Regions from separate parts of the Actinomadura sp. NPDC047616 genome, predicted to be linked through region 1. Evidence: predicted binding sites of a transcription regulator. Region 1 holds the regulator's gene; each other region holds the start of a gene.
The links. The regulator LexA, encoded in region 1, represses DNA repair genes until DNA is damaged. The targets are predictions, from matches to a motif close to TCGAACANNTGTTCGA.
Positions count from the first base shown of each region.

Region 2: recA (recombinase RecA) is a predicted target of LexA. The motif match lies at 5,042-5,057, and genes of this name have one in related genera.
Region 3: ABZ801_RS33050 (intein-containing Rv2578c family radical SAM protein) is a predicted target of LexA. The motif match lies at 4,702-4,717, and genes of this name have one in related genera.

Region 1 covers NZ_JBEYTB010000009.1:50,997-57,854, forward strand. The annotation lists gene leuS (leucine--tRNA ligase) at 1-2,172, shown strand, start outside; gene ABZ801_RS21960 (YciI family protein) at 2,169-2,510, shown strand; gene lexA (transcriptional repressor LexA) at 2,820-3,521, opposite strand; gene ABZ801_RS21970 (LysM peptidoglycan-binding domain-containing protein) at 3,707-4,123, shown strand; gene nrdR (transcriptional regulator NrdR) at 4,874-5,350, shown strand; gene ABZ801_RS21980 (vitamin B12-dependent ribonucleotide reductase) at 5,460-6,858, shown strand, end outside.
Region 2 covers NZ_JBEYTB010000003.1:176,849-183,706, forward strand. The annotation lists gene rny (ribonuclease Y) at 1-772, opposite strand, end outside; gene ABZ801_RS08430 (regulatory protein RecX) at 1,766-2,230, opposite strand; gene ABZ801_RS08435 (hypothetical protein) at 2,336-2,770, shown strand; gene recA (recombinase RecA) at 3,764-4,903, opposite strand; gene ABZ801_RS08445 (ATP-grasp domain-containing protein) at 5,148-6,008, shown strand; gene ABZ801_RS08450 (hypothetical protein) at 6,285-6,629, shown strand; gene ABZ801_RS08455 (glutathionylspermidine synthase family protein) at 6,632-6,858, shown strand, end outside.
Region 3 covers NZ_JBEYTB010000017.1:129,893-136,750, reverse strand. The annotation lists gene ABZ801_RS33075 (metalloregulator ArsR/SmtB family transcription factor) at 1-321, opposite strand, end outside; gene ABZ801_RS33070 (WYL domain-containing protein) at 481-1,590, shown strand; gene ABZ801_RS33065 (ATP-binding protein) at 1,666-2,130, opposite strand; gene ABZ801_RS33060 (DUF3040 domain-containing protein) at 2,619-2,834, opposite strand; gene ABZ801_RS33055 (family 10 glycosylhydrolase) at 2,891-4,537, opposite strand; gene ABZ801_RS33050 (intein-containing Rv2578c family radical SAM protein) at 4,753-6,819, shown strand.

The DNA of each region.
Region 1 (6,858 bases):
CCGGTGCGGTGGACCTACGACAACATCGCGACCCAGGAGGCGTCGTTCCGGCGGTACGCCCCGTCCTTCGACTGGTCGCGGCGGTTGCACACCTCCGACCCCGAGTACTACCGGTGGACGCAGTGGCTGTTCCTGCGCTTCTACGAGCGCGGGCTGGCCTACCGGCGCGGCGGCCGGGTCAACTGGTGTCCCAAGGACCAGACCGTGCTGGCCAACGAGCAGGTCATCGGCGGCCACTGCGAGCGCTGCGGCACGCTGGTCGAGCGGCGCGTGCTGACCCAGTGGTACTTCAAGATCACCGATTACGCGGACCGGCTGCTGGACGACATGGCCGCCCTGGAGGGCAAGTGGCCCGACCGGGTGCTGCTGATGCAGCGCAACTGGATCGGCCGCTCCACCGGCGCCGACGTCGACTTCGTCATCGAGGGTCGCGACCAGCCGGTCACCGTCTACACCACCCGCCCCGACACCCTGCACGGGGCCACCTTCATGGTGGTGGCCGCCGACGCCGAGCTGGCCGAGGAGATCTGCGCCCCCGAGCAGCGCGCCGCGTTCGAGGCCTACCGCGAGCAGGTCTCCCACGAGAGCGAGATCGAGCGGCTGTCCACCGAGCGCGAGAAGACCGGCGTGTTCCTGGGCCGGTACGCGATCAACCCGGTCAACGGCGAGCGCATCCCGATCTGGGCGTCCGACTACGTGCTGGCCGAGTACGGCCACGGCGCGATCATGGCCGTTCCCGCGCACGACCAGCGCGACCTGGACTTCGCGCTGAAGTTCGGGCTGCCGGTGCGCGTGGTGGTCGAGACCGGCCAGCCCGACCCGGCCGAGACCGGCGTGGCCACCACGGGCGACGGGCGCATCGTCAACTCCGGCCCCATCGACGGGCTGAACAAGGCCGACGCGATCACCCGGATCATCGAGATCCTGGAGGAGAAGGGCCTGGGCAAGGCCGCGGTCAACTTCCGGCTGCGCGACTGGCTGGTGTCCCGGCAGCGGTTCTGGGGCTGCCCGATCCCGATCGTGCACTGCCCGTCCTGCGGCGAGGTCCCGGTGCCGGACGACCAGCTGCCGGTGCGGCTGCCCGACGACCTGCGCGGCGCCGACCTGAGGCCCAAGGGCACCTCGCCGCTGGCCGCCGCCGAGAACTGGGTCAACGTCGAGTGCCCCAAGTGCGGCGGCGCGGCCAAGCGCGACAGCGACACCATGGACACCTTCGTCGACTCGTCCTGGTACTACTTCCGGTACTGCTCGCCGACGTACGAGGACGGGCCGTTCGACGTCGAGCAGGTCCGCAAGTGGATGCCGGTCGACCAGTACACCGGCGGCGTCGAGCACGCCATCCTGCACCTGCTGTACAGCCGGTTCTTCACCAAGGTGCTGTACGACCTGGGCATGATCGACTTCACCGAGCCGTTCACCCGCCTGGTCAACCAGGGCCAGGTGATCCTGAACGGCAAGGCGATGTCCAAGTCGCTGGGCAACATGGTCGACCTGGGCGAGCAGATCGAGCAGTGGGGCGTCGACGTGGTGCGCCTGGCGATGCTGTTCTCCGGGCCGCCCGAGGACGACATCGACTGGGCCGACGTGTCGCAGCCCGGCATGGCCAAGTTCCTGACGCGCGTGCACCGCATCGCCACCGACGTGACGTCCGCACCCGGCACCGACCCCGCGGCCGGCTCGGTCGACCTGCGGCGCGTCACCCACCGCACCATCGACGAGGCCACGACGCTGATCGAGCAGCACCGCTACAACGTGGCGATCGCCCGGCTGATGACGCTGGTCAGCGCCACCCGCCGCGCCATCGACGAGGGCCCCGGCCCCGCCGACCCGGCCGTCCGGGAGGCCGCCGAGACGATCGCGGTGCTGTTGTCGCTGTTCGCCCCCTACACCGCCGAGGAGGCGTGGGAGCGGCTGGGCCGCGAGCCGTCGGTGGCGACCGCGGGCTGGCCGGCGGCCGACCCGTCCCTGCTGGTGCGCGAGTCGGTGACCTGCGTGGTCCAGGTCGCGGGCAAGGTCCGCGACCGCCTGGAGGTGCCGCCCGACATCGCCGAGGACGAGCTGGAGCGGCTGGCGCTGGCCTCCGCCAAGGTCAACGAGGCTCTGGCCGGCGCACGGATCCAGCGCGTCATCGTCCGTCCGCCCAAGATCGTGAACATCGTGCCCGCCAAATGAGCACGCTGCACCTCCTGCTGCTGCGCTACCGCGGCACCGAGGACGAGGTCGAGCCGCACGTGCCCGCCCACGTGGCGTACCTGGAACGCCACCACCGGGCGGGCACGTTCCTGGCCTCGGGCCAGACGGTGCCGTCCGAGCACGGCGGCGCGATCATCGCGCGCGGGACCGACCGCGCCGAGATCGAAAAGATCGCCGAGAATGACCCGTTCGTCTGCGCGGGCGTGGCCGAGTACGAGATCATTACAGTCGATGTGGGCCGGGTCCATCCGGCCCTGGCGGGACTGGCCGGCGTCGGCCCGTCCCGCGTCCGCGCCCCGGGAGAGCCGCCCGGCTGACGCGGCGCATCGGCCGCGCAGCCCGCGGTCCAGGCACCGGCGGGCCCGAATCCGAGCCTGACGGCCGCGAGCGGAGAACCACCGCCGCGGCCGTGTCTCGGCCTGGCCTGGCAGGCGCGCCTGGGCGCGGGCGCCGAGCGGCGCTCGTGGACGAGCTGGAACTGGAATGGGTGGAGACGAGTGCGTCCGCACGCGGTTGTCGAGATGACGCCTCCTGCGCACAGCGCGGGGCGCATGCGAACGCCCGCCACCGCCCTGGGGGCCGGTGACGGGCGCGCGGGAGTGACCTGGCCGCGCCGGGCCGGGACGTCACATCTTGCGCAGGACGGCGACGACGCGGCCCAGGATGGACGCCTCGTCGCCGGGGATCGGCTCGTAGGCCGGGTTCTGGGGGACCAGCCAGATGTGACCGTCGCGGCGCTTGAAGGTCTTGACGGTGGCCTCGCCGTCGATCATCGCGGCGACGATGTCGCCCTGCTCGGCCACCGGCTGCTGGCGCACCACGACCCAGTCGCCGTCGGCGATCGCCGCGTCGATCATCGAGTCGCCGGTGACCTTCAGCAGGAAGTGGGTGCCCTCGCCGACGAGCTGCTTGGGCAGGGTGAACACGTCCTCGACGGCCTCCTCGGCCAGGATCGGCCCACCGGCGGCGATCCGTCCTACCAGCGGCACGTAGGCGGGGGCGGGACGCGGCGCGGTGTCCTGGCCGGCGCCGGGCGCGTCGAAGTTCTCGGTGTCGGTGCGCACCGGCGTGGCGCCCGGGACCCGCACCTCGACGGCGCGCGGCCGGTTGGGGTCGCGGCGCAGGTATCCCTTGCGCTGCAGCGCGCGCAGCTGGTGCGACACGCTGGAGGTGCTGGTCAGGCCGACGGCCTCGCCGATCTCGCGCATCGAGGGCGGGTAGCCGCGACGCTGCACCGAGTCGCGGATCACCTCCAGCACCATGCGCTGCCGCTGGGTCAGGCCCGCCTCGTCCATGGGGCCGTCGGGCAGCTCCCGGACCTTGGTCATCGCTCGTCGCCTCCCGACGCTCGCTCCGTCACTCCTTGCCGAACGTTATCGCGTCCGGCTGCAATGATCAAACAATTGTTCGAAGAATGTACTCGCGTTTCTCGGGGGGCTGCGGTACAACATCGTACAGACGTTCGATCGAATATGCATTCGAAGATCGGCTGTCGGTCACGAAGGGGACCGAGATGGCGGGTTCGCTCCACCCACACTGCATAACGGCCGAAGCTCCGGCCCTCACCACACACATCCAGCACGCACCGCCGCCCCTGGGGGCTCCGGCGGAGGGCGCGTGGGACGATCTGCGGCTGACGCGGCGCGGCCGCATCGTGATGATCGGCCTGCTGGCGGTGCCGCTCCTGGTCGCGTTGTGGCTGACCGCGACGGCCCGCGCGGGCGCCGGCGGCCCCGACGCGTCCGACCCGGGCGTGCGCCCGGGCAAGACGGTCGTCGTCGGCAACGGCGACTCCCTGTGGACGATCGCCCGGCGCGAACGCCCCCGCGACGACACCCACCTGCTGGTCCGCCGCATCATGGATCTCAACAACCTGTCCACCACAATCGTCCGCCCGGGCCAGCGCCTGCGCCTCCCCGCCAACGACTAACCCCCGCATTCACGCCGTAACAGCTGTCGCGCTCTTGCGGCGGCAGCCGCCTCACTCTCCCCACCAAGCCGGAGCGGTACGCCCTGCTCTGCCGACGGGGCGCGAGGCGAACACCAATGGCTCGGCCCCACCAGCCAAAGGGGCCGAGCCGCTGCTGCCCAGACCCGGGCGGCGTAGTGCGCGCGGTCACGGCCATGGCAGCCGCCGCCCGCCGGGTCTGGGCCAGGGCGTCGGCCCGCCTCGCGCGGCGTCACGCTGGGCACGGCCAGATCTGCCGCCGCCGTGCGCGTTGGTGCACCGCCTTCGCGGTCGCCTCCATCCATCCGTATCCGCCGCTCGCACCCGCTCCGCTGGAGTACGGTCGCTCCCGGCCCGCCGTCACCCATCGCGGCGGGCCGGCTGTAGTGATGTGGCGATTTTTGGGGACTTGTGGGTTGGCCTCACCGTGCGAGGCGACCTCCCGTCCGAAGGCTTCGGCGGGGGACGCGAGAAGCCTTACGGCAAAGGGGGTTTGGGTGGTTTGTGGGGGTTCTTGGGGTCCGGTGGAAGCGACACGCCGAGACGGGGTCGGTGGGCCCGGTGTGACGAGGGTCTACTGACGGGGGTCGTGATCCAGGTTGCGTTGCCCCTCCGGGCGTCCTACGGTTGACCACAACATCTAGTAGTTACACGGGTGTCATTAGCCACAAGTTGTGTCTTGTGGGGGACGATTTCTCGTGTGGCTTGATCTGTCAGGGGAGGAGGGAACGCGTGCACTGCCCGTTCTGCCGCAACCCTGACACCAAGGTGATCGACAGCCGCTCCACCGACGACGGATCGGCCATCCGGCGCCGCCGGTCGTGCCCGGAATGCGGCAAGCGGTTCACCACACAGGAGAACGTGCTCCTCATGGTGGCCAAGCGCAGCGGCGTCACCGAGCCGTTCTCCCGGGAGAAGATCATCGCCGGCGTGCGCCGCGCCTGCCAGGGCCGTCCCGTCGACGAGGACGCGCTGGCCAAGCTCGGGCAGCGGGTGGAGGAGGCGATCCGGGCGACGGGGGTGGCAGAGATCCCCTCGCACGAGATCGGACTGGCCATCCTCGGCCCGCTCGGCGAGCTCGACGAGGTCGCCTACCTGCGGTTCGCCTCGGTGTACCGGGGTTTCGAGACGCTGGACGACTTCGCCAGAGAGATCGAGTCACTGCGTACCAAGGCCGGTTCCTCGGGGGAGCCTGGCCGGCCCCTGTGAGGGGCGGGCTTCACGACTGTTGAGAGCGCCCGCGGCCGGGAGCAAACGGCCGGCGGGCGGGGTTATTCCTGGACAGGGCCCGGCGGGAGGGCCCGAGAGGGGGAAGGTCATGACGGAGACGGTGAGCGGCTCGGCGGCCCGGCGCGGCAGGGGGAGCCGCAAGGGGCTCAAGGTCGAGCGGATCTTCACCACGCCCGGCGTGCATCCGTACGACACGATCCGCTGGGAACGTCGTGACGTGGTCATGACCAACTGGCGGGACGGCTCCGTCAACTTCGAGCAGCGCGGGGTGGAGTTCCCCGACTTCTGGTCGGTGAACGCCGTCAACATCGTGACGTCGAAGTACTTCCGCGGCGCCCTCGGCACCCCCCAGCGCGAGCACAGTCTCAAGCAACTGGTCGACCGGGTGGTCAAGGTGTACGTTGACACCGGCCTGGCCGAGGGCTACTTCGCCTCGGAGGAGGACGCCCAGATCTTCGACCACGAGCTGAAGCACGCCCTGGTCCACCAGATGTTCAGCTTCAACTCCCCCGTCTGGTTCAACGTCGGCACCAAGTCCCCGCAGCAGGTCAGCGCCTGTTTCATCCTCTCGGTGGACGACTCGATGGAGTCGATCCTGGACTGGTACAAGGAAGAGGGGATCATCTTCAAGGGCGGCTCCGGCGCCGGTGTCAACCTCTCCCGCATCCGCTCCAGCAAGGAACTGCTGTCGTCCGGCGGCACCGCCAGCGGACCGGTGTCGTTCATGCGCGGCGCCGACGCGTCCGCCGGGACGATCAAGTCGGGCGGCGCCACCCGCCGGGCCGCCAAGATGGTCGTGCTGGACGTCGACCACCCCGACATCGCCGAGTTCATCGAGACCAAGGCCCGCGAGGAGAACAAGATCCGGGCCCTGCGCGACGCCGGGTTCGACATGGACCTGGGCGGCAAGGACATCGTCAGCGTCCAGTACCAGAACGCCAACAACTCGGTGCGCGTGTCGGACGAGTTCATGCGCGCCGTGGAGAGCGACGGCGAGTTCGCGCTGCGCGCCCGCCTGAACGGCGAGGTCGTGGACACCGTCAAGGCCCGCGACCTGTTCCGGCAGATGGCCAAGGCCGCCTGGGAGTGCGCCGACCCGGGCATCCAGTACGACGACACGATCAACGACTGGCACACCAACCCCGAGTCGGGCCGCATCACCGCCAGCAACCCGTGCTCGGAGTACATGAGCCTGGACAACTCCTCCTGCAACCTCGCCAGCATCAACCTGCTGAAGTTCCTGCGCCAGGACGACACCTTCGACGTCGAGAGCTTCGTCAAGCTCACCGAGCTGATCATCACGGCGATGGACATCTCCATCACCTTCGCCGACTTCCCGACCGAGAAGATCGCCGAGACCACCCGCGACTACCGCCAGCTCGGCATCGGCTACGCCAACCTCGGCGCCCTGCTGATGGCCACCGGGCACGCCTACGACTCCGAGGGCGGCCGCTCGCTCGCCGCCGCGATCACCTCGCTGATGACCG
Region 2 (6,858 bases), on a different contig from region 1:
GCACCGCCTCGGGCGTGTCGTCGATGATCAGGTTGACGCCCGTGGTGGACTCGAACGCGCGGATGTTGCGGCCCTCGCGGCCGATGATCCGGCCCTTCATCTCGTCGCCGGGCAGGTGCAGCACCGACACCACCGACTCGGCGGTCTGCTCGCTGGCCACCCGCTGGATCGCCAGCGTCACGATCTTGCGGGCGCGCTTCTCGCCCTCGGCCCGGGCCGCGTTCTCGATCTCCCGCGTGATCGGGATGGCCTCCCGCTTGGCCTGGTTCTCGATCGCCAGGACCAGTTCGCTCTTGGCCTCCTCGGCCGTCAGCCCGGCGGCGCGTTCCAGAACGCGGCGCCGCTCCTCCTCCAGGCGGCCGAGTTCCTCCTTGCGTTCGGCGAGCGTCCGCTTGGTCTCGGCCAGTTTGGCGGACCACTCCTCCAGACGCCGCACCTCGGCGTCGAGCCGCTGCTCGCGCTCGGCCAGCCGGGCCTCCCGCCGCTCCAGGTCGTCCCGCAGGGTCTTGAGGTCGTCGCGGAGCGTCCGCGCCTCCTCGTCGAGCTCGGCGCGCACCGAGCTGGCGATCTGCTGGGCCTGCGTCTCGGCGCGTTCCAGGATCTGCCCGGCGTCCACCTTGGCGGCGGCACGGATCACCTCGGCCTCCTGGCGCACCGTGTCCAGCTCGTCCTCGGACGGGACGGGGGGAGGCACGACGCCGGGACGTCGCAGCACCATCACGAGAGCGACCAGGGTCACCAGCAGCGCGGCACCCAACAGGACGCTCTCCATGAGGCAGACCCCTCCTCGGCCGCGGGCCCCTCTCGGCCGGGAGCCCTGGTCAGCGAGGACTTACCCGCGGCGCGGCGGCCGAGCCGGTGCACGGTCGGCGTCCGGACCAGCGGCGGCGGCCCGGTCTGCGCGGCGGCGGTCGTCTTCCTGTCTACCTCTCAGCTGCTCGAACGTGCTCGGACGTATGGCAATCCGCGGTGCGCGGAGTAACTCCTCACTGCCGTAACGGTAAGCGGCACGGAGGTAATGAGCAAGCAAACGCAGGGCATTCCGGACTAACCGAACGCCCACGTGAGGACTTCCTTACCAACGTCCGCACATCCGCCGACCTGCCCCCTTACACCGCTAACCCCTCGTCCACGCCCTTCCACCCAAGCCCACCAAGCAAGCCCCACAACCTCCACTCCTCCACGCCCCCCAACAACCAACCCGTCGCCCCCCACAACCAACATGTCACCCCCATGTCCCCCTGTCCCCCTTCCCATGTCGCCACGCCCCTGCCACCGTGCCGCCCCAACGTTCTGCCGCCGTCCGCCGTGACGGCATGTCGCCATGACGGCGTGTCGCTCTGTCGCCGTGTCGGCAAAAGGCACGACGTGGTGGTGGCCGTGCCCTTTGACGGCATGCCCTGGTGGCCCGTGACGGCGTGACGGCACGCGGAGCCCACCTTCGCCCCAGCCCTTAGGGGCAACCGGCCCCCGTCTCCATCAGCAAGCCAAGAAAAGGCAGGCCGACTGGGGCGCCGAGCGCGTCACCACTGAGCAGCAAGGGGCAGTCCGGCAACCCGCCGGCGCGCCGGCGCGCGGCCGGTAACGCGCGCCCGCCGCGCGGCCGGTGACGCGCGATCCCGCCCCCGCGCCACCGGCTCCCAGTGGGCCAAGCGACCGGTCGCCTACAGGCATGTGCGCCGAGCCACGGGAGGGGTGCTGCCGGATCGACCAGGCCGAGCACCGCCGGGTCGGTCGGGCGGAGCGCTAACGGCGACCTGGCGCCTCACTCAAGGTCCCACTCGCCCTCGGGGACGTCGTTCGCTCCATCATCTTCGAGCGCCTCGCGGACCACGCGGTATGCCAGGCCGGGCGGATACCCCTTGCGGGCGAGGACGCCGACCAGCCGCCGGGTGCGTTTCGCCGTGTCCAGACCGCGGGTGGCGGCCAGCTTCCGGGCGATCAACTCCCGGGCCGTGCGTTCCTCCTCCTCGGGCCCGAGGGACTGCACCGCCTCGTTGACGGTCTCGTCCGCCACGCCACGACGCCGCAGTTCTGCGGCCAGCGCCCGTTTACCCAGTCCGCGTCCGCGATGCCGCGACTGCACCCACGCCTGTGCGAACGCCTCGTCGTCGATCAGCCCGACGTCGGTGAAGCGACTCAAGACGCGCTCGGACACCTCGTCCGGCACTTTCTTGCGGCGCAGCGCGTCGGCCAACTGCGCGCGGGTACGCGGCGCCGCGGTCAGCATCCGCAGGCAGATCTCCCGCGCCCGTGCCTCCGCTCTGCCGTCGGCGTCTTCGCCATCGGGCTGCTCGACGGACGGATCATCGCCCGCAGCCGTCCCCGCACCGTCTTGCCGGGAACCCGGATCCCACATCGACCCGAGCGGCTCGCCGCGCCCGGCCGCCTGACGCTCACGGTTCGTCTTCCGCTTCCGCCCTCGACCGCCCACGCCGACGCCGTCACCGCCGTCACCGCCGTCGTCCTCTGCGCCGCCTACCCGCGGGCCCCGTCCGGACCCGCCAACCCTCGACGCCCGGCCGGACAAGGCATCACTACCGTTGCCGTCGCCCGCCGCGCCGCCTGCCTGCGCGTCCGATTCCAGCCCGCCGACCCTCGGCGCCTGACCGGACGCGGCACCACCACCGCCAGCACCCACCGCGCCGCCGGCCTGCGCATCCGGCTCCAGCCCGCCAACCCTCAGCGCCTGACCGGACGCGGCATCACCGCTGCCGTCGCCCGCCGCAGCGTCGGCCTGCGCATTCGGTTCCAGCCCGCCAACCCTTAGCGCCTGACTGGACTCGGTATCACGACCGCTGGTGTCGCCCTTGGTGCTGCCTCGTGTCCGGCCAGGGGGCTGGGGCTGCTTCTCCGGGGCGGAGGTGCAGGGCTCCGGGGTAGTGGTTGCGCTGGCCTCCTGTGTTTCGGGCGCATGGTTCCGGGCTGTGCTGAGGCGGTCGCTCGCTGGATCGCTCGCACGCTCATCGGAACGGGTGATTTCCTCTGGCTCAGTGGAGGGATCGACTGGCAGGGGTCTGTCGGAAGGGGCCGGGACTGACGGGCGCCGGGCAGGGGTGCTCGGTTCGGCGGATGTCGGAGCCGTTACGTGGGCTCCTGACACATCGTCGTTCCTCGATTCGCCTGGAGGGCCGCCGGTGGGGGTTTCAGACCCGCCTTGGGCAGGCCTGGGCTGCTCAGCCGGTTGGGCAGGCATGGGCTGCTCGGGTGAGGACTTGGCGGGGTCACTCGGTGGCGTGGATGGCTGAGCGGTTTTCGGGTCGGGTGCCGGCGTCGCCGCCGTGGCGGTGCCGTTGTCGTCCGGCTTGCCGGCATGGTCGTTGGACTTGTCGAAGCGCTCGGGCTCAGGCAGGGCGGCCGCGGGCTGAGGTGTGGCTTCGGTCCAGGGGTTGGTGCCGGGGGACGGTGGAGTCCAGGCGGGCCGTTCGGGTGGAGGCGCCAACGGGAACGGGAGGGCGCCCGTGTCCTCCTTGGGAGGTGGGGCGGGCTCCCCCCACGGGTTGGTGGGGGTCCGCTCGTGCTTCGGAGGGCGGGGCGGCTCGCCCCAGGGGTTGTCGGCCGGTGGGGTGAGCCACGCCGGAGTGCCGGGGGACTCGTCGTCGGGTGGTTCAGGGTGAGCGCTCATCGGGGCCCTCGGGAGCGGCGGCGCCATCGGGGAAGGACCGTGCACCGGTCCGCCGGTGCCGGGCAAGGCGCCGCCGCCCTGCATACGAGATCATCGCTCACTCTTCGTCAGGAGTCACCCGGATCGGCGGATTCTCCGTCAGGAATCACCAGGCTTGACGGCCTTGGCGCCCTTACGCGCAGTGGCGGCCGCGGTCCGGGAGGCGGCGGCCGGGGTCCGCGCGGCGGCGGGCGGGGCCGGCGGCGTGGCGGCCGCGGTGGTCTCCGGGGCCTCCTTGTCGAGCTTGGGGCCGACGCCCAGCTTCTCCTTGATCTTCTTCTCGATCTCGTCGGCGATGTCCGGGTTGGCCTTGAGGAAGTTGCGGGCGTTCTCCTTGCCCTGGCCGAGCTGGTCGCCCTCGTAGGTGTACCAGGCGCCGGACTTGCGGACGAAGCCGTGCTCGACGCCCAGGTCGATCAGGCCGCCCTCCTTGCTGATGCCCTGGCCGTAGAGCAGGTCGAAGTCGGCGACCCGGAAGGGCGGGGCCATCTTGTTCTTGACGACCTTGACGCGCACCCGGTTGCCGACCGGCTCGGTGCCGTCCTTGAGGGTCTCGATGCGGCGCACGTCCAGGCGGACGGAGGCGTAGAACTTCAGCGCCCGGCCGCCGGTGGTGGTCTCGGGCGAGCCGAACATCACGCCGACCTTCTCGCGCAGCTGGTTGATGAAGATCGCGGTGGTCTTGGTCTGGTTGATCGCGCCGGTGAGCTTGCGCAGGGCCTGCGACATCAGGCGGGCCTGCAGGCCGACGTGGCTGTCGCCCATCTCGCCCTCGATCTCGGCGCGCGGCACCAGCGCGGCCACCGAGTCGATGACCACGATGTCGATGGCGCCGGAGCGGATCAGCATGTCGGTGATCTCCAGCGCCTGCTCGCCGGTGTCGGGCTGGGACACCAGCAGGGCGTCGATGTCCACGCCGAGCTTGCGGGCGTACTCGGGGTCGAGCGCGTGCTCGGCGTCGACGAACGCGGCGATGCCGCCGTTCTTCTGGACGTTGGCCACCGCGTGCAGGGCGATGGAGGTCTTACCGCTGCCCTCGGGGCCGTAGACCTCCACGACCCGGCCGCGCGGCAGGCCGCCGATGCCCAGGGCGATGTCGAGGGAGATCGAGCCGGTCGGCACGATCTCGACCGGTGCCCGCGCCTCGTCGCCCAGCCGCATCACCGAGCCCTTGCCGAACTGGCGCTCGATCTGGGCCAGTGCGGTCTCGAGAGCCTTCTCCCGGTCGTTCGCTGCCATTGAGGTGCCCCTTTGTCTGTCCGGTGCTGTCGCGGCCCGGTGAGTCCGGCCGATTCACGGGTGACGTTACGGGGAGCCACCGACAGTTTCGAGGTGCCGGCCGGCATGTGGATAACGTCGCGTGCGCGGCCCACTTTACCGAACATCCGTTCGATCATGAGATCGCGTGGTGATTTGACCCGGAATCTCCGTGCGCCGGGCGCCTCGGACGCCGTACGCTGGCGCAGTCACGGAGGGTTTGACCATGACGCTGACCGTCCTCTTCTGCGTCGATCCGCTCCACCCCCGGCGCGTTGACCCACACTTCGCCCGCGAGGCCGCCGCCGTGCGGGACCACTACGGCGAGATGGCCCTCATCGACCACGACGCCCTGCGGCGGGGCGACGTGGACGCCGCGATACGGGCCGTCCCAGAGGATCTCGGGCCCGCCTGGTACCGCGGCTGGATGATGACGAGCCCCGAGTACGCCGCCCTCGCCGCGGCCCTGAAGCAGCGAGGCACGATCCTGCTCACCCACCCTGAGGACTACCAGCGCGCGCACGAGCTGCCGGGCTGGCACGACACGTTCGCCGGTCTGACGCCGCACAGCGTGTGGCGGCCCGTGGATCCGCGCGGAGACCCAGGCGACCTGGCCGAGCTGGTACGGCCCCTGTCCCCCGGCCCCGCCGTCGTGAAGGACTACGTCAAGTCGCGCAAGCACGAGTGGGAGCAGGCGTGCTTCGTGCCGGACGTCAGGAACCTGACGCAGCTGCGCTCGGTGGTGGCGAAGATGATCGCGTTGCAGGACGACTTCCTGGCGGGCGGGATCGTCGTCCGCGAGTACGAACGTTTCGACGGCGGCGGTGAGGCGCGGGTGTGGTGGGTGGACGGCGAGCCCGCGCTGGTGGGGCCGCACCCCGACAACCCCGAGGTGGAGACCGAACCGGAGTACGAGGCGGTGGCGCCCGCCGTGCGGAGCCTGGGCTGCCGGTTCATCACCACCGACATGGCGCGCCGCGAGGACGGCCAGTGGCGGGTGGTGGAGGTGGGCGACGGCCAGGTGAGCGACCTGCCGGCCACGGTCGATCCGATGGACCTGTACGCGCACCTGCCGATCCCCGACTGAGCGGGCCGATCCCCGACTGAGCGGGGCGGCGCGCGGGCTCACGGTGACGCGCCGTGTTCCGTATGCGCGCGTCCAGATTGCGGGGAACCGGGACGGCGTTCGCTTCCGTCCCATGATCGAGCACCCCTAAGCTATGGCTCCGCTACGCGGATTCCCTTGCCGGTGAACGCCTCCCGCTCACGGTGCGGAACCCGCCAGGCGGTCGCCGTCTCGTTTCGAAGGACGTGTCCCTTGCCCCCACAGGACCTCCCGCGGCCCCGGCTCAGTTCCCGGGCGGTGAAGATCGGTATGGTCAGCGCGCTGTCGCTCACGCTGGCGGCCTGCAGTTCCAAGACGACGACGGCGTGGTGCGTCGACCGCCAGGCCATCCCGGCGGGGAACGTCAAGGGCGGCTACAAGGTGGTCTCCGACTTCTACTGCGAGCGCACCTACTCGTACACCTCCCCCGATTACGGCCGCTACTTCTGGTACTACGGCGGCAAGCGCACCTCCGACTCCGGCTCCGGCTCCACCTACGTCTCCGGCGGCAGCCACTACGCGCCGAGCAAGGGCAAGATCAAATCCAGCAGCGGCAAGACCCTCCGCGGAGGGTTCGGCGGCAGCGGACGCAGCGGGAGCTGACGTTGCGACGCGTCCGTTCGACGCCCCGGCCCGACTGGCCCGCCCGGATCGAGGCCCAGGGGCTGGCCTTCCACCAGACCGCCCACCCCGAGCACCTCGCCCGCCCCTACTGGGACGAGTCCGTGCACTACGTCTTCGAGATGGACGAGGTGCTGGCCCTGGAGGAGGTGGTGGAGGAACTGCACCGCATGTGCCTGCAGGTGGTGGAGCATGTGGTGAAGACCGGCCG
Region 3 (6,858 bases), on a different contig from region 1:
GAGCAGCCGCGCCATGCGGTCGACGCGTCCGCGCCAGGTGGCCTCGAGTTCGTCGAGGGCCTGCCGCGCGCGGCGCACGGCGTCCAGGTCGGTGCGCACGAGCTGCTCCCTTCCACGGCGTTGCTTGGTGACCAGACCGGCCCGCTCCAGCACCGCGACGTGCTTCTGCACCGCGGCGAAGCTCATCGGATAGGCGTCGGCCAGCCGCGACACCGACAGCTCGTCGCGCACGCAGCGGCGCACGATGTCGCGGCGGGTGGCGTCGGCCAGCGCGTGGAACAGGTCGTCCACGGCCTCGTCGGTCAACCCATCTACAACCATTTGGTTGTACGTTAGCGGAGTCGTCGGTGTCCCGGCAACATCGACGCCGGAACGCGCGCGGACACGGGCGGACACGGACGCATCAGCGCGTTCGCGACGGTCCGGGAAACGCGCCCGAAGGGTAGGAATAATGTCGGCGGCGTCGGTGACCATGGAGGCGTGGATCGCGTGGACCGGCTGCTCGCCCTCATCGCCGAACTGCGCGCCGCCGCCCCCGACCCCCTGACCGTCGACGAGCTGGCCGAGCGGCTGGGCGTCAGCGCCCGCACGGTGCGCCGCGACCTGGAGCTGCTGACGCACGGCGGCCTTCCGGTGCGGTCCGAGCGGGGCCGCGGCCATGTCCTGGCGCCCGAGCCCGCGCCGCCGCCGATGAGCGAGGTCGCCTCGCTGGTCGGCCCGGTGCGCGACACGCTGGCGGCAGCGGTGCGCTCCGGCCGCGTGGTGCGCCTGGCCTACACCGACCAGTCCGGTGCGCGCAGCTTCCGCGACGTCGAACCGCAGGGCCTGGTGGTGGGCCCGCACGCCGACTACCTGGTGGGCTGGTGCCGCATGCGCGACGGGCCGCGGATGTTCCGCGTCGACCGCATCGGCGCCGCCTACCTGGCCGGCCGCGCCGCCGCCGCACGCGACCTGGACGAACTGCTGGCGGCGCTGCGGGTGCCGCTGCCGCGTCCGCCCGCCGACGACGGCCCGCACGGCCCCACCGGCGCCGGACGCGCCCGCGCCTGGACGCTGGACCGGCTGGAGTACGTGCGCGCGCGGCTGCGCGAGGCGACCGCCGAGGTGCGCGACGGCGGGCCGGGCGCGGCGGCCCTGCGCACGGTGCTGGCGCACCTGGCGCGATGGACGCGCTGGCAGGTGGCGGCGATCCGGTCGGCGGCCACCGGGGCGCCCCCGCCGGAGCGGGACGTGCCGCCGGGGTTCGGCCGCGCGATGCCGGCCGAGGAGCGGGAACGGGTCATCCAGGACGCGATGGCGCTGCGGTCGCTGGGCGAGCTGGCCCGCGACCTGCAGGAGGTGCTGGCGGGCCTGGGACACTGGGCGGCCGGGTGCGACGACGCGCTGTGGGAGCGTCCCGTCGCCGACCCTCGCCCGTCCGGGCCGCCGGGCCCGCGGCGGCCGCTGGCCGACGTGCTCGCCGGGTGGCGCGGCCCCCTGGCCCACATCGAGTGGCACCTGGACCGTCTCGCCGAACACCCCGAACGCCCCGTCGACCTGGACGAGGACGACGAGCTATGGGCCGTCGACCGCTGCCCCCTGCAGGCCTGACGGCTCGCGCGGGCCCGCCGCCCCCGGTAGGCCCGCCGGCCGTCTCAGGGCCTTTGCGCGCCGTTCTCCCAGCCCTCAGAGAGCGGACGCGGGGCGGTGCCCGTTGACGCCGCGCAGGACGCGAGTGAACCACACGACCTTCCCGGGCGGGTCGGGACGGCAGCCGAACGCGGTGGCCAGCGCGGCGACCAGCAGCAGCCCGCGGCCCTCCTCCGACCAGCGCGGCGCCTGGCCGCACGGGCGGGCCGGCGCCGCCGGGTCGGCGTCGGTGACCTCGGCGACCAGGCACGTGCCGTCCAGCCGCAGCCGCAGGCGGACGGGCGGGGCGCCGTGCACGACGGCGTTGGCGACCAGCTCGTCGATCATGAGGACGACGTCGTCGACGTCGGTGGCGTCGGTCACCCGCCAGGAGCGCAGCGCGCGTGCGGTGAGGGCGCGGGCGTGGGCGGCGGCGGGGGTCTCGGGGGCCAGCTCCCAGGTCGCGGCCCGCGCCGCCCTGCGTGCCGGTCCGTCGGTCTCCATGTCGGTGTTGGCGGCCACTGCCGGACTCCTCACCTGTGGCGGTTCCCGCGTCACTCCAGGTCGTTCCCGTTCCGCCCGCCGTACGACTCGTGCGATGGACGGATCTGGCCGTGCCGCGAGCACCCCGTGTCGGCGGCGGTCAGGGACGTTCGCACCCCGGCCGTGCACAAGGTGGGACGCCGCCCGGACCGGGCGGGTGCACGCGCCTCACACAACCCTCACTGCCGGGTCAGGTGGCCGTGGCGCACCCCGATGGGAATGAGCACTCCCCCGATGCCGTTATCGTGGTGGGTGTCGGTGTGGCATGTGTCCCCCGGGCTCTACCCTTTGCCTTCGAGGAATACCGCCGGGCCGTACGGCTCGGGCAGGAGCTTCGTTGTGCCTTTCGCCGCGAGGCGACCACCACACCGGCCTGAACGTCAGGGCCCCGGCGGGCGATGCGCCCGCCGGGGCCTCTCATAGCAGGGCGGGTGTGACGAGCGGAACCCGCCGCATCACCCGTCCTGCTACGAGATCGCGGTGAGCACCGCCGCGGCCACCGCCGTCAGCACCGCGAACACCGCGACCGCCACGGCCGCGATCAGGCGGATCCGGCGGCGCCGCCGCGCCCGGCCCACCTTCGCGCCCGCTTTCGACAGACGATGGGCCAGCCGCGGGTCGTCCTCGCTGAGGCGGGTCTCGATCTCGGCGAGGATCCGCTGCTCCTCCATCGACAGCGCCATGCCATACCTCCGGGGGCGGGTTGAAGTGCCTTGTTCTTGCCCCGGCAGCAAGATCATTATCCCCGTCGGGCGGTAACCGTCGCGCCCCGTGCGGGAGCGCTCTCACGCTGCATCCGGTCCAGGGCCGTGACGTAGTAGGTGTAGGTGCGGCCGGCCTTGGCGGTCGGGTCGAAGATGCCGCCGCCGCGCACCGCCGTCAGCAACGTCCCCGCCGTGACGGGGGCGCACGCGGGACGCTCGCCGTCCACCCGGTACACCGCGTAGCCCACCGCGTCCTCGGAGGCGCCCCACGTGACGCGCACACCCCCGTCGGCGCCCTCGGCCCGCACACCGTGGGCGGGCGCGGGCCCGTCCCCCGCCTTGCTCTTGTCATCGGCCGCGGGCGCCACGGGCGGCAGCGCGGGAGTCCCGTAGTGGTCCTTGCGCAGGCGGGCGGCGAACCCGTGCCGGTTCTCCGCCAGGTCCGAGGCGCTGAAGAACACGTCGCCGCGCACCTGCGGGTAGCGGGCGTTGAGCTTCAGGTGCCGCGACAGCTCCTCGGGCTTGCGCCAGGCCGCGTCCTCCCCGACGCGGTAGGCGGCCTGCCCGATCGTCAGCTGCACCTTGGTGCCCCGCACCTGGCGGGCCCACCACTCCACCAGCTTGGCGTAGTCGGCGCGCGCGTCACCGATCGTCCAGTACAGCTGGGGCGTGACGTAGTCGACCCACCCTTCGCGGATCCATTTGCGGGTGTCGGCGTGGATGTCGTCGTAGCTCTGCAGCGCGCGCGTGGGCGACCCGTCGGGGTCGCTGGTGTCGTTGCGCCACACGCCGAACGGGCTGATGCCGAAACGCACCCACGGCTTGGCCTGGTGGACGCGTTCGGACACGGTCCTGACGAGGGTGTCGACGTTGTGGCGGCGCCAGTCGTCCTTGCCCATCCCCTTGCCGTAGGTCTTGTAGGTGGCCTGGTCGGGGAACTCCCCCGCGCCGGCCTCGGGGTAGGGGTAGAAGTAGTCGTCGAAGTGGACCGCGTCGATGTCGTACTTGCGGACCACGTCCATCACGGCCTTGACGACCAGGTCCCGCACCTCGGGCAGGCCCGGGTCGTACCACAGGCCCTTGCCGTACTTGCGCACCCAGCCGGGGTTGCGGCGGGCGGGGCTGTCGGGCGCGAGCTTCTTCAGGTCGCTCTGGCGGCTCACCCGGTAGGGGTTGAACCAGGCGTGGAACTCCAGGCCGCGGGCGTGCGCCTCGTCCAGCATGAACTTCAGCACGTCGTAGCCGGGGTCCTTGCCGGGCGTGCCGGTGATCCACTGCGACCACGGCTCGTACGGGGAGTCGTAGAAGGCGTCGGAGTTGGGGCGGATCTGCACGAACACCGCGTTGAGGTTCATCGCGCGCGCGTTGTCCAGCAGCCGGCGGAAGTCGGCCTTCTGCTGGTCGGCGGCGCGGCGGCCGTCCCTGGGCCAGTCGATGTTGCCGACGGTGGCGATCCACATGCCGCGCAGCTGGCGTCCCTTGGACCCGTCGGGCGGCGGCACGTCGGGGCATTCGGCGCGCGTGCCCGCGGCGCCCGGTGCCCTGTCGCCCGCCCTGCGTTCGTCGGCGCCGCCCAGCACCGGCACGCAGCCGGCCGACGCGGTCAGCGTTCCCGTGGCCAGCGCGCCCGCGGTCAGCGCCCGCGCGAGCGCACCCGGCGTCCCCTTGTTCGTCCAGACCATGACGAGCCATTGTTACGCACCCGTTGCCGTGCTCGACGCCAAACGCGAATGCGCGTGTGATGCCCGGACGTCCCGATCGGCCCCGATCGTCCTCGGGTCGTCCTTCGAGCGCCGACCGTTCGGTGCGGGCGTCGTCCGCGGGCGGTCACGCAGGGTTGCGATCTTCGAACGTCCGTTCTATCGTCCAAACGTTCGATGGAACGGGGGTGGGGCCGATGCGCTGGGACAACCTGCGGCTCGACGACGGTGCGGAGCCCGGCCCGGTGGCACCGCTGATCGAACGGCGCGCGATCGCCCGCACGTTCGACACGCCCGGTTTCCGCGGCATGACCTTCTACGAGGTGCAGGCCCGTTCGATCATCAACCGTGTTCCGCCCGCGTCCCGCATGCCGTTCCAGTGGACCATCAACCCCTACCGCGGATGCTCGCACGCGTGCGTCTACTGCTGCGGCGGCGACACCCCGATCCTCATGGCCGACGGCCGCACCAAGCCTCTTCGGGAGGTGCGCGTCGGTGACCGCGTCTACGGCACGCGCCGCGAGGGACGCCACCGCCGTTACGTGGTGACGGAGGTCCTCGACCACTGGCAGACGGTCAAGCCCGCCCACCGGGTCACGCTGCGGGACGGCACCCGGCTCGTCACCAGCGGCGACCACCGGTTTCTGACCGGCCGCGGCTGGAGGCACGTCACCGGCGGGGAGCCCGGGGCCCGGCGGCGTCCGCACCTGGCACCGGGCGACGGCCTGGTCGGCACCGGGCGTTTCGCCACGCCGCCGAAGGTCGACGACGACTACCGCCGCGGGTACCTGTGCGCGGTCCTGCGCGGCCTGGGGCACATCGGCCCGCACCGGGTCCGCCCGCCCGCGGGCGAGGCCGACGTACTCGCCAGGGTGCGCCGGTATCTGGAGCATTTCGGCGTCGCCTGCGACGGCGCCCGGCCTGTCACCCGCGAGCGGGTTCCGCGTGGGCCGGCGGAGCGTCACGCCGAGGGGATCGGTGTCCGCGGCGCCGTGGCGGTGGCCGCCGTCGAGCGGCTGACACGATGGCCGCGACCGCCGTCGCGGTCGTGGCACACGGGTCTGCTCGCCGGGCTGTTCGACACCGGCGCCGACGATGATCACACGGTGTCACGGATCGCCGTCGCCGGCACCGAGATGTTCGGCGGGCTGAAGGACGCCCTGGCCGAGCTCGGCTTCACCTTCACCGCCGACGCCTGCGCCGGGGCGGCGCCGCGCGGTGTCCGCCTCACCGGCGGGGTGCGGGAGCGGCTGCGGTTCCTGCACATGGTCGCCCCGGCGGCCACACGCAAGTGGCCGGTCGAGGGCGCGGCGGTGGCCAGCGACGCGTCGCTGGCGGTGGTGTCGGTCGAGCCGCTGGGCTTGGAGGCGCCGCTGTACGACATCACCACCGGCACCGGGGACTTCATCGCCGACGGGGTGGTGTCGCACAACTGCTTCGCGCGCCGCTCGCACGAGTACCTGGACCTGGACGCGGGCGCCGACTTCGACTCGAAGATCGTGGTGAAGGTGAACGCGGGCGAACTGGTGCGGCGGGAGCTTGCGGCGCCGCGCTGGCGCGGCGAGCACATCGCGATGGGCACCAACGTCGACTGCTACCAGCGCGCCGAGGGACGCTACCGGCTGATGCCGCCGATCCTGGAGGCGCTGCGGGACGCGGCCAACCCGTTCTCCATCCTGACCAAGGGGTCGCTGATCCTGCGTGACCTGCCGTTGCTGGTGGAGGCGGCCCAGCGCACCGAGGTCAGCACGGCGGTGTCGGTGGGGTCGGTCGACCGGGAGCTGTGGCGGCTGGTGGAGCCGGGCACGCCCGCACCGGACAAGCGGCTCGAGGTGTGCGCGGCGCTCAACGACGCGGGCGTGCGCTGCGGGGTGGTGATGGGGCCGGTGCTGCCGTACCTGAGCGACTCCCCCGCCCAGCTCGAGGAGGCGGTGCGGCGGATCGCCGAGGCGGGCGCCACGTCGGTGACGGCGATCACGCTGCACCTGCGGCCGGGGGCGCGCGAGTGGTACCTGGCGTGGCTGCGCGAGCACCACCCCGACCTGGTGACGCCGTACGCGCGGCTGTACCGGGGCGGCGCGTACGCGCCGCGTGAGTTCCAGCAGCGGATCTCGCAGCGGGTGCGGGAGCTGGCGGCCAAGTACGGCATCGACCGCCGTTCCCCCGGGCACCGCGGCTCGGCCCCGGCCGGAACCCAGACCTCCGGCAAGCCGTCGTCCGGCGAGCCGTCGCCCGGCGAGCCGGAGCAGCTGTCACTGCTGTGAGCCTAGGACGTGTGGAGTTCCAGCAGCCGCGCGGTGACA